Regions from separate parts of the Bradyrhizobium sp. STM 3566 genome, predicted to be linked through region 2. Evidence: riboswitches for the same ligand, from Rfam matches in the RefSeq annotation. Region 2 holds a riboswitch; the other holds the start of a gene.
The links. Region 2 has a riboswitch for cobalamin ahead of P6U27_RS22770 (DUF1636 family protein). Riboswitches for the same ligand answer to the same signal wherever they lie in the genome.
Positions count from the first base shown of each region.

Region 1: it holds a riboswitch for cobalamin, as region 2 does, so the genes downstream of both, metE (5-methyltetrahydropteroyltriglutamate--homocysteine S-methyltransferase) here and P6U27_RS22770 (DUF1636 family protein) in region 2, are expected to answer to the same signal.

Region 1 covers NZ_CP120692.1:6,213,451-6,219,824, forward strand. The annotation lists gene fixJ (response regulator FixJ) at 1-291, shown strand, start outside; gene P6U27_RS29910 (hemerythrin domain-containing protein) at 1,175-1,774, shown strand; gene metE (5-methyltetrahydropteroyltriglutamate--homocysteine S-methyltransferase) at 2,407-4,752, opposite strand; cobalamin riboswitch at 4,855-5,057, opposite strand; partial or broken gene P6U27_RS29920 (IS5 family transposase) at 5,381-6,141, opposite strand.
Region 2 covers NZ_CP120692.1:4,695,605-4,701,978, reverse strand. The annotation lists gene cobD (threonine-phosphate decarboxylase CobD) at 1-561, shown strand, start outside; gene P6U27_RS22780 (cobyric acid synthase) at 550-2,001, opposite strand; gene cobO (cob(I)yrinic acid a,c-diamide adenosyltransferase) at 2,006-2,641, opposite strand; cobalamin riboswitch at 2,682-2,903, shown strand; gene P6U27_RS22770 (DUF1636 family protein) at 2,999-3,373, shown strand; gene cobW (cobalamin biosynthesis protein CobW) at 3,370-4,419, shown strand; gene cobN (cobaltochelatase subunit CobN) at 4,419-6,374, shown strand, end outside.

The DNA of each region.
Region 1 (6,374 bases), 1.5 Mb from region 2:
TTCGAAGAGGAGGTGCTATTGCGTGCGATCAATAGTGCCTTGAAAGCGCGGCCAACGAAACTCGCCGATGACGCAGCGAAACTGCAGGCGGAAGCCCGCCTCGCGGACCTCTCCTCCCGCGAACGTGACGTCCTGCAGGGACTATTAGCCGGCAAGATCAACAAGGTGATCGCCCATGATCTCGGCATCAGCCCCCGGACAGTCGAGGTTTACCGTGCAAACCTCATGGCCAAGGCCAATGTTCGCAGCATGTCCGAGTTGATGCGGATCGCCATTACCGCGGGACTCTAACAGCGGCGCAGATGGTGCGACGATTCATGCATTCAAGCTGCGCAGTCCAGACGACGAGGAGGGTTTTCAGGTGCACGGCAACGAGCCGATCATGTTTTCGGTGGTGGCTATTGATGCAACCCAAGCTGCTGGTTCCTTGGAATCCCGACCGCACCTGAAGCAGATCAATTGCGTCACCGAAATTTGTGCTCCGATAACAGAAGGTCTGTCAGCCCGGAGAACGGCATAGTTCGGCAATATATTGTCCATCCTCCAACGGAGCTCCCAGTGCGGGCTGCCGTGAACGGTTCGATTTCCTTCGCATTGGAAACGGGTGAGCATGTTGACGCTGTGGCAATCGGTCACGAGAGGACCATCCTTCCGTCATTGCGCTTGGCTGGGCGACAGTCACCTCGGTCTTCGAAATCAAACGATCGCGTGCGTTGGAGGCGCATAATCATCAAGCGCGGCGACGACGTCAGCCGCCGTATATCGATCCGAGTTTGAGCAACCAAGGGACCCCGCCGGCCGCATTTCAATGCCCCCTCCTCATCGGACTTACGTGTAAATACTTAAGGGCTTCTACCTAGGGAAAACATCCAAATTTCCCAGTTCGTCAGGAACAGACAATCTGCGTCCCATCGACGTTCGCAAGATAGGGTCCGCCATGCACGCCTAGGCCGCCAGTTTTCCCGAGAGCAGCCGCCATCGACCAGCGTCTTGTGTGGGCAACTCAACACTTCGGCTAAGCTGCTTTACGCCAGCTCAAATTTGAGCGCGCTACTTTTTCGCGTCGAACGGCGCGACAAACGCGGCGCAGCGAAGGGCCCCGATTCGGTGCTTAAGCGATCTTCCGAGCCGCAAAAACGCCGCCAGCCAACATTGTGCCTCCAGGAGCACCGCAATGATCATCGATCTTTTGCTTCGAGAGCATCGCAACATTGATCTGCTTTTGGTCGCTCTTGAACGCGAAGTGGAGATTTTTGAGAAAGGGATCCGTCCTGATTATGAAGTCATTCGCGCGATTATCAGCTATTTCGAGGTTTATCCTGAAGTGTACCATCATCCACAGGAAGATTTGATTTATTCCAAACTAAAGGCTCGCGATCCGGATGCAGCTGCAATCATCGGCGATCTCGCGCTCGAACACCAGGAAGTCGTCGACCGTTTGCACCACTTCGCGCGGGCTATTGACGCCATCCTCGCGGATCGTGAACTTTTTCGGCAGGACGTCGGCAATATCATACGGGACTTTATAGTACGCGAGCGGCACCACATGATGTGGGAAGAACGAGATTTCTTTCCGACAGCTCTGAAGGCGCTCTCAGCTCAGGATTGGACCGAAATCGCTTCCGGCCTCACCGATCATGGAGATCCGCTGTTCAGCGAGACAGCGGCAGCGACTTCCGATGCGCTAAGAGCGCATGTTCTGCAATTGGAGCAAGAAGCCGAGGCCGAACGGAGCTCGGTCGCGTTTGCATCCGACAAGGCCGCCCCCCCGTGACACGGCGCCGAGACGAACGGGCTGTATTGATCGCTGCCGTTTCACAGCCGGACAGGCGGCCTCATGTTCACCCCGTCGAAATGAAAATGGGGGGGGCTCGCGCGCGCGTAGGCTGCCCTACTGCCAAAATGGCTTCTGCGCAATATAATCGCTTGCTCGACCACCGGTGCAAACGGCGCATCCGAGCCTTCCTGAGCTCTCGTGACGGTTCATGCATTGGCTACGCTTGCGAGATCCTTAAAGCCGGGCTTCTCCTATCATCGCGCGATCGAACATAAGTTTTCCAGGCAGGAAAGCGCGCCGAGTTTGCGGGTGGTGCCCTGCGGTGGCCGCCGGGGATCACCGTCGCTCGCTGATGTCGTAGTCGTTCCCGACGTGCTCATGAGCGACAAACTTTGGTGTAGATTCATAAACCTCGGACTATATGGTGGCATACCACGGCATAATCGAGCTAGGCTGAGCTTGTGTTTCAACTCGGCTCCGATGCGTCAGCGTCGCTCCTTCTCCAGACTTTCGCCCGGCCCGCCTAAGCGGGACCGGGCATTTTTTCTGTTCCCAAGGCTACCTCGATTACCGAGCGCGCAAATGACCACAAGCGGATCCGCCTCGTCGAGAAGAGACCCAAGCCTGGATCAACGGCCTGGCGGATCGAATGATGCGCGCAGTTCGCGGGCCGCAGCGACCATGTTCGCTAGCGCCGGCCGAACCTCCTCCCATTTGCGTGTCTTCAGGCCGCAGTCCGGATTGATCCAGAGCTGCGAGTCGTGCAGTCGCGTCCGAGCCAACGCCATCAGCTCCTTCATTTCGCCCATCTCGGGAACGCGTGGAGAGTGGATGTCGTACACGCCCGGCCCGATCTGATTTGGATATTCGTAGTTCCTAAACGCGTCGAGTAGTTCCATTTTCGAGCGCGACGTCTCGATCGAGATGACATCCGCGTCCATTGCAGCGATCGCACCGATAATGTCGTTGAACTCCGAGTAGCACATATGGGTATGAATTTGCGTCTGATCAGCGACTCCCGATGAGCAGATCCGGAAGCAATCCACGGCCCAGTCGAGATAAGCCGTCCACTCCGATCGGCGCAACGGCAATCCTTCGCGAAGCGCCGCTTCGTCGATCTGGATCATGGTCGCTCCAGCATTCTCGAGATCGCGGACTTCGTCGCGAATCGCGAGCGCGATCTGGCGGCAGACCTCGCTTCTGGGAATATCATCGCGAACAAAAGACCAGTTCAAGATCGTCACGGGTCCGGTCAACATCGCCTTCATCGGCTTCCTCGTGAGCGATTGCGCGTAGCACCACCAGCCTACGGTGATAGGCTTGGACCGCACTACGTCGCCAAACAGGATCGGTGGCCTGACGCAGCGCGATCCGTAGGACTGCACCCATCCGTTCCTGGTAAATGCGAAGCCGGCGAGGTGCTCGCCGAAGTACTGCACCATGTCATTGCGCTCGAACTCGCCGTGCACCAGGACGTCAAGACCGATGTCCTCCTGCCAATGTACAGCGCGCGCAGTCTCCTCCTTGAGGAACCTGTCGTATTGCTCGTCGCTCATCGCGCCTCGCGCATGCGCCGCACGGGCATTCCGGACCTCTGTGGTCTGCGGAAACGATCCGATCGTCGTGGTAGGAAAAGGCGGTAGTCCGAAACGATTGCTTTGGATCTCGGCACGACGGGCAAATGGGCTCGCGCGGCGACGCATGGTCTGATCGATCGCTTTCATCCGCACAGCGACATTGGCATCACGGATTTTGGGCGAAGTCTGGCGGACAGTCGCGGCACATTCCGACTCGGCAAGAGCTGGCGCGACATTCTGGTCGCCTGCGAGTGCCCGCGCCAGGATCGCAAGCTCTCGCATCTTCTGGACCGCAAAAGCAAGCCAGCTCTTGACGTCAGAAGCGAGCCCCGTCTCGAGGCCAACATCGACCGGAACATGAAGCAGAGAGCAGGATGGGGCGATCTGTACACGATCTTTGCCGAGCTTCGCAATCACGGGTTCGAGCCGTTGGCGCAGCGAGGACAAATTCGACCGCCATACATTCCGGCCGTCGACGACACCGAGCGACATGACGAGATCACTTCGGCCGCCAGCGATGATCTGGTCCAACAACTGTGGCGCTCGAACCAGATCGAGATGCACTCCGGCAACTGGCAGGCTCAAGGCGGTGTGCAGATTGTCGCCGAGGTCGCCGAAATAGCTGGCAACCATGATCTTGATGGCCGGCCCCTCCTTTGCGAGCCGGTCATAGGCATGCCGCAAAGATTTTCGCATCCCCTCATCCAGATCAAGAACCAGGCAGGGCTCGTCGAACTGAACCCAATTAGCCCCACGTTGGGCCAATTCCTGCAGAACCTCGATATAGACTGGTATCAGCTCATCTAATAGCGAGAGTGGCTGGAACGCAGGATCGGGACTCTTGCCGAGCTTTAGGAATGTAACCGGCCCGATCAGGACAGGGCGGGTCTGAAAGCCGAGAGCCTTGGCTTCCTCATACTCCTCGATCGGCTTGCGAGAGCATAGCCTGAAAGTCTGTCCCGTGTGAAACTCGGGAACCATGTAGTGGTAGTTGGTGTCGAACCACTTGGTCATCTCCTGCGCGGGTGCGCCAACTCCGCACGGTTGATCACCGCAAGTCGCATCCTGGTCGTCGACTTGTGAACCACGGGCCATGGCGAAGTACGTCTTGAGCGAAACGAGTTCGGATTTCGAAGCGTAGATCTCCGGGATGGCGCCAACCATGACACTTGTGTCGAGCACCTGGTCATAGAGGGAGAAATCGTTCGATGGAATGACCGTGACGCCGATAGATTTCTGACGAGCCCAGTTCGCGGCACGCAGGCCAGCTGCGTCCTCGAGCAACTGCTGTTCGCTGCTTTTTCCGGCCCAGTAGCTTTCTAGAGCGAGTTTGAGCTCGCGCCTTGGACCGATGCGTGGCGTTCCGAGCGTGGCAACCGGAAGGGAGAGAAGAGACATAGCGGTAACCCCATGTTGGGGGCAAAGGCCATGGCGGACGCAGGCAGGGGAAGTCGCACGGTGCGACGGCTGCTTGGCGCACCACCGGGACACCCCGCCCGTGGACGAATATATTGTCGGGGCAGGTCTCCTGGCTCACGGGTCATTGCTGCTGTCCGGCCTTCCCGAAGCCGCGCAGGCTTCAGTGACATCGTTGGACAGCGGCTCGCCGCTCACAGTTGCGGGGGCAGCGCCGGCATCTTCACCGGCTTCCCTCTTAGCTCCGGATCAAGTGGGACCGGAGAACCTCGACGACTTGGGATATCGGCAAGACAAGTCTTCCGTCAACCTCTCAGATTATGTCTCAAGCTGGTGCTGCGACATCCGCTACGCGAAGGGCCGCGCATCCTTATCGTTGCCTCGATGGAGAAAGGCTCTCCAGTCAGCCATATTGTAATAACCGTCACAGCTGCCCCGGGCCCGCACGCCAGATGGTGGAAGGGACAAATGCGGCTTGCGCCGGCAGGCACCGCTGCCTGGAGCAGAACGCATTTGATGCCCCGGCTTCCCGCCGGTCTTCGAGCGCGTCCGCCATCCAGCCGCCCTATCGACCAGCTCGATCCGTGCTGAATAAGCCTAGGGTTCAGACTCAATTGATCCAATAGGCGACGATGGCGGCGAGGTGCACGGCAGCCAAGAAGTTCCTGGCAAGTTTGTCGTAGCGAGTTGCGACACGCCTGAAATCCTTGAGCCGGCAGAAACAGCGCTCGATAACATTGCGCCCTTTGTAGGCGCGTTTGCTGAAGGTGTGGAGGGTCACCCTGTTGGATTTGTTTGGAATGACGGGCTTTGCGCCGCGATTGGCGATTTCGGCGCGAAAGCCGTCGCCATCGTAGCCTTTGTCCCCAATGAGGGCAGACATGGGCGGCGCGAGTTTCAAAAGGGCCGGCCCTGCGGCAATATCTGCGTCTTGTCCCGGAGTGAGATGAAATGCGCAAGGTCTGCAATCAGGGTCGCTCAGCGCGTGGATTTTCGTGGTCCGCCCACCGCGCGAGCGTCCGATCGCCTGTTCATGCTCCCCCCTTTTCCACCGCTCGCCGAGCGATGCGCCTTGATCGAGGTGGAGTCGATGGACAAGGTCACGCCATCCTTGCCGCAGCGGGCGAGCGCTTCAAAGATCGCCTGCCAATGTCCGCGCTTAGCCCAGCGATTGAAACGATTGTAGATCGTCGTGTAAGGACCATAGTCGGGCGGGCAATCGCGCCAGCGTGCGCCGCACTGAAGCATGTGAATGATACCGCTGATGATGCGTCGATCGTCATCGCGCGCCGGGCCGGTCTGGTTCGTTGGCAGATGCGGCTCGATCTGAGCCCACTGCTTGTCGTTCAGCCAGAACAGCCCTTTGCGCACCGAAGTCCCCCATCCCGAATCAACTTGGTGCGAAGGAATCAGAGATCGCTAATTAGGTACAGACCCTAAGACACCTGGCAAAGCCAGCAACATGCCTGACCAGCACGTTGATTTGCAGTACCAGCCAAACGCCAAATGCTCGGCGATGAAGATCGGCTTCGTCGTCGTTGGCCTTCTACCGCAAAGCGGCCGAACGGGAGGCTGCTCTCGAGCCGCACGTCGCGAAAGAAGCG
Region 2 (6,374 bases):
CCCGATGGCCGGTGTCATTCTCCAAAGGATCTGCTCGCACTGCTGCCGCGTGTCGGCCGCCTCGTGATCGACGAGAGCTTTGCCGATGCCGTTCCGCAATTATCGCTTGCGCCGGAAGCGGATCGACCGGGACTATTGGTGCTGCGCTCGTTCGGAAAATTTTATGGTCTTGCCGGCCTCCGGCTTGGCTTCGCAATCGGCAATGCGGCCGACGTTGTGAAGCTTACGGCGATGACGGGTCCATGGCCGGTGTCGGGCGCGGCGATTGCGATCGGCTGCCGGGCTTTGCGCGATGATGCCTGGGCCGAGGCCACGTCGGCGCGGCTCGCCCGCGACTGTGTTCGTCTCGACACCATGGTGCTGTCGCAAGGCTGGCCGCTCGTCGGCGGGACGCCGCTGTTTCGTCTTTACCAGACCCCCGACGCGCTGGCCGCGCAGGAGAGGCTCGCGCGTGGCCAGATATGGTCCCGCGTCTTTGCGCAAACGCCAGCATGGCTGCGCCTCGGGCTTCCCGGCAGCGAAGCCGAATGGGCGCGCCTTGGCGAGGTCCTAGCGCGCTAGCGCGAGCAGGCCTTCGATGTCGAGATGCTTTTCGATGTGATCGGCCAGCGCCTCGAGCGCGCTCCCGACCCTGGCATGATAGGGCTCTTCGCCCGCGGGAATGTCGAGCTTGGCCAAAAATGCCTTGCGGAAATCATCCGACGTGAACAGGCCATGCAGATAGCTGCCTTGCACGCGGCCATCCGGCGAGATCGCGCCTTCCGGCTCGCCATTCAGCTTCGCGAACGGGCGGACGCGATCGGGGCCGTCGGTGCGGCCGATGTGGATCTCATAGGCCTCGATCGGCTGCTCTGTGACGGCATGCGCGGCCGCGACGCGCGTCAGCGTCTTCTGCGGGCTCATCACGGTCTCGACATCGAGAAGCCCGAGGCCCGGCGTGTCGCCTGCGGGACCTTCGATGCCGTCGGGATCGGCCACGCTGCGGCCGAGCATCTGATAGCCGCCGCAGAGGCCGAGCACATGGCCGCCGCGACGATGGTGCGCGAGCAGATCGATGTCCCAGCCCTGCGCGCGCAGGAAGGCGAGATCGCCGCGGGTGGATTTCGAGCCGGGAATGATGACAAGCCTGACATCGCCGGGAATTGCTTCGCCCGGACGGACCATGACGAGATCGACGCCTGGTTCGAGCTTGAGCGGATCGAGATCGTCGAAATTGGCAATGCGCGACAGTGCGAGGCAGGCGATCTTGCACTGGCCCGGCTTGCGCGCATCGCTCAGGCCCAGCGCGTCCTCGGCTGGCAGCTCGCCGGCGCGCGCGAACCAGGGCAGCACGCCGAGGCCACGCCACGACGTCTTCTGTTCGATCAGCCTGTAGCCGTCGTCGAACAACGTGGGGTCGCCGCGGAACTTGTTGATGACAAAGCCACAGATCATCGCGGCATCGTCGGGGTCGATCACCGTCTTGATGCCGACGAGCTGGGCGATGACGCCGCCGCGATCGATGTCGCCGATCAGCACCACCGGCACGTCCGCCTTGCGGGCGAAGCCCATATTGGCGATGTCGGACTTGCGCAGGTTCACCTCCGCCGGACTGCCGGCGCCTTCCACCAGCACGAGATGGGCGCGCGCCTTCAGGCGCTCAAAACTCTCCAACACCGCGCTCATCAGCGAGGGCTTCATTGCGGCATAGTCGCGAGCTCGCGCAGTTGCGATGCGCTTGCCGTGGACGACGATTTGTGCGCCGACGTCGGTCTCGGGCTTGAGCAGCACCGGGTTCATGTCGGTGTGCGGCTCGACGCTGGCGGCGAGCGCCTGGAGCGCCTGGGCGCGGCCGATCTCGCCGCCATCGACGGTGACGGCGGCATTGTTGGACATGTTCTGCGGCTTGAACGGGAGCACGCGCAGGCCGCGGCGCGTGAAGGCGCGGGCAAGGCCGGCGACGATGAGCGATTTGCCCACGTCCGAGCCGGCGCCCTGGATCATCAATGCGCGCGCCGTCATGCCTTCAGAACTCGACGCCGGCCTGCGCTTTGATGCCGGAGCGGAAGGGGTGCTTGACCAGCGTCATCTCGGTCACGAGGTCCGCGATCTCGATCAGCTCGTCCTTGGCGTTGCGTCCGGTGAGCACGACATGCGTCATCGGCGGCTTCTGCGTCCTCAGGAACTCGACGACCTCGGCGATGTCGAGATAGTCGTAGCGCAGCGCAATGTTGATCTCGTCGAGCACGACCATGCGCAAGTGCTCGTCGAGGATCAGCTCCTTGGCCTTCTCCCAGCCGGCGCGTGCGGCGGCGATGTCGCGGGCGCGGTCCTGCGTCTCCCAGGTGAAGCCTTCGCCCATGGCGTGGAACTGGCAGAGATCGCCGAAATGGCCGGTGAGCAGGCGTCGCTCGCCGGTATCCCAGGCGCCCTTGATGAACTGCACGACCGCGCAGGGCAAGCCGTGGGCGACGCAGCGGACGATCATGCCGAAGGCAGAGGAGGATTTTCCCTTGCCGGCGCCGGTGTGGACGATGATGAGGCCCTTTTCACCGCCCTTGGTCGCCATGATCTTGTCGCGGGCAGCCTTCTTCTTCGCCATTTTCTGGGCGTGCCGGGTGTCGGTTTCCTCAGCTGTTTGGGTATCCGGTTCAGGCGTCATCGGTCCCGGTCCTTCGGCTTGACAAGTGGCGGCCACCGGCAAATGGTGGCCGGGCGTTGGTTCCTGTCCTATGACAGGCGAAGAGGGAATGCGATAGGGGCCGAATCGGCAAGATTTGGGTCCAAAATGCAGCCGCCCCCGCGACCGTGACCGGAGAGATGCCCGAAGCCACTGATTCCCTTGGGAATCGGGAAGGCGGGGATCGAAGGGTGAAAACCCTGCTCCGCAAGCCGGGAGACCTGCCAGCGCGAACGTGTTTTGGACCGGCGGACGGGGTGTTCCGCGACGGGGAAGCGGGCCCTCAGGAGAACGGTCCGCGCGCCTCATCGCCTCCCGCTGTTTATCCTGGAAGAGGCGATGACCGTCACACTTCACGTCTGCATCACCTGCCGCGCCGGCCAGACGCTCGGCGACGGCGACACGACGCCTGGCAAGCGCCTGCATGGTGCGATCCTCGAGGCCGGCGTGCCCGATGGCGTCAGCGTGGTTCCCGTCGAATGCCTGTCGGCCTGCAGCCAGGGCTGCTCGGTCGCGCTCAGCGCGCCCGGCCGCTGGTCCTATGTCTATGGCCGTCTGTCGGATGCGAATGCGCGTGACGTGGTCGCAGGTGCTGCGGCCTATGCCGCCGCGCCTGATGGCATCGTGCCCTGGCGCAGCCGGCCGGAAATCTTCCGCAAGCAATCGCTTGCCCGCATTCCCCCCATTGCCGTCGTGCCGGAGGCCGCTGAATGAACTCGCTCGCAAAAGTCCCGGTCACGGTGGTCACTGGTTTTCTCGGCTCCGGCAAGACCACGCTGATCCAGCATCTGCTGACCAATGCCAACGGCAAGAAGCTCGCCGTGCTCGTCAACGAGTTCGGCAGCGAGGGGGTCGATGGCGAGATCCTGAAATCCTGCGCCGACGCCAATTGCCCGGAGGAGAACATCGTCGAGCTCGCCAATGGCTGCATCTGCTGCACCGTGGCCGACGATTTCATTCCGACCATGGAGCAATTGCTGGCGCGCCCGGTGCGGCCCGATCACATCCTGATCGAGACCTCGGGCCTGGCGCTGCCGAAGCCGTTGCTCAAGGCGTTCGACTGGCCGGAGATCCGCTCGCGCATCACGGTCGATGGCGTGATCGCGCTGGCCGATGCCGAGGCTGTCGCGGCCGGCCGGTTCGCGCCAGATCCGGCGGCCGTCGAAGCGCAGCGCGCGGCGGACGAAAATCTGGATCACGAGACGCCGCTGTCGGAAGTGTTCGAGGACCAGATCGCCTGCGCCGATATCGTGCTGCTGACCAAGGCTGATCTTGCGGGCGCGGCGGGCATCGAAGCCGCAAAGGCCGCGATCGCTGCCGAGATGCCGCGCCGCGTGCCCATGCTGCCGATCACCGACGGCGCGATCGATGCGCGCGTCATCCTCGGCATCGGCGCTGCCGCGGAGAACGACCTCGCCGCGCGCCCCTCGCATCATGACGGCGAAGAGGAGCACGAGCACGACGATTTCGCCTCTGTCGTGATCGATCTTCCGGAAGTGGCGGACGTCGATGCGTTGGTCGCATCCGTCCAGAAGCTCGCCCGCGAGCAGAACGTGCTGCGCGCCAAGGGCTACATCGCGGTCGCCGGCAAGCCGATGCGGCTGTTGCTGCAGGCGGTCGGAGAGCGCGTGCGCCATCAGTTCGACAGGCCCTGGGGCGCAGGTCTCAGACAGTCAAAGCTCGTCGTGATCGGCGAGCATGGCGACATCGACGAGGCCGCGATCAGGGCAGGACTTGCTCTTTCAGGATCTGGTATCTGATGCACGTCGTCTTCCGCGAGAGCCGCGGTCTCGAGGAGACCGCGACGCCAAGAGACATCGGCCAGGACCCGGCCGATCTCGTGGTGCTCTCGTATTCGGATTCCGATCTCGCCGCGTTCGCGGCCGGCTGGCGGCGTGGCCGGGGCAGCCTGCCGTCGCTGCGGCTCGCCAATCTCGCCGAACTGCGTCATCCGCTGTCGGTCGACACATACATCGAGCGCACGCTGTCGCAGGCCCGCGGCATATTGGTGCGTCTGATCGGCGGGGAGTCCTATTGGGCGTACGGGCTGGCGGCGCTTCAGCAACTCGCGAAGGACCGCAACATCGTGCTCGCCGTGCTGCCGGCCGACGGCCGCGATGACCCGCGGCTCGATGAGTATTCGACGTTGCCGGTCTCGACGCTACGGCGGCTCAAGGTACTCTGCGACACCGGCGGCCCGGTCGCAGCGCAAGCCGCGATTGCGCAGCTTGCGCTGGCCTCAGCTCTCTATGCCGGACCGGTCATCGGGGAGATGACCGTGCCCGAGATGGGCTTTTATGATCCCGTGCGCGGCGTCATTGCTGCGCCGGCAGGCGGCGAGGGCAAGCCGCGCGCACTCGTGACGTTCTATCGCTCCTATCTCACGGCCGCCGATACCGGGCCGGTCGACGCCTTAATCGCCGCGCTGCGCGAGAAGGGATTTGACGCGTACGGCGTGTTCGTCACCTCGCTGAAGGCGCCGGGCGTTGCCGACTGGCTGCGCGCGCATCTGGCGCGGCATCCTGCGGCGGCCATCGTCAATGCGACCGCGTTCTCGGCTCTCGGCGATGACGGCACGACGCCGTTCGATGCCGCGTCCTGTCCAATATTCCAGGTCGCGCTCTCGACGGCGCGGCGCGAGGATTGGGCGGAATCGCTGCGCGGCCTGTCGCCCGGCGATCTCGCGATGCATGTCGTGCTGCCCGAGGTCGACGGCCGCCTGTTCGCCGGCGTGGTGAGCTTCAAATCGGCTGAGATGCGCGATCCCGATCTGCAGTTTTCGCATCTGGCGCACAGGCCTGACGAGGAGCGCGTCGACGCCGTTGGCGCGCGCGTCGCGGCCTGGCGGCGCCTTGCGGTGAAGCCTGTCGGTGAGAAGCGGTTGGCGATCGTGCTGTCGAACTATCCGGGCCGGCCGCACCAGATCGCGCACGCCGTTGGTCTCGATGCGCTGGCATCGGTCGAGGCGTTGATCTCCGATCTCGCGGAGGTCGGCTTCGACGTTGCGCCGGTCGATGCGCTTGGCGAGAAACTGTTGCAGCAGAGTTTGACTTGGAGCATCGCCGATTATCGCGCAGGGCTGTCGCGCCTGCCGCAATCCTTGCAGGACGATCTCGCGCGTGCCTGGGGCGGGCCGGAGGATGATCCGAGCTGCCGCGATGACGTATTCCATTTCGCCGGCATCGCGTGCGGCCAGTCGATTATCGCAGTTCAGCCCGAGCGCGGCGATGCGGCCACGCGCGATGCCGATTATCACGATCTTGCCCGCACACCGCGCCATGCCTATGTCGCGTTCTACCTCTGGCTCAGGCAGCAGGGCTGTGATGCCGTCGTACATATGGGCGCGCATGGTACGCTGGAGTGGTTGCCGGGAAAATCCGTGGCGCTGTCAACGAGCTGCTGGCCGGAGGCATTGATCGGCGATCTCCCCGTCATCTATCCCTTCATCGTCAACGATCCCGGCGAGGCCGCGCAGGCCAAGCGGCGCATCGGAGCGGTGACGATCGGCCATCTGCCGCCGCCCCTCGAAAGCTCCGCCGTGCCGGAAGGGCTGCGCCGACTCGAACGGCTCCTTGACGAATATTCGACCGCCGATGGTCTCGATCCCGCCCGTCGCCAGCGCCTGATCGCGGCGATCCGCGACGAGGCGCGAGCGGCCGGCCTCGAAGAGGATCTCGGCCTCGATGCATCGGCAGCACCGGCCGAAGCCATTCCG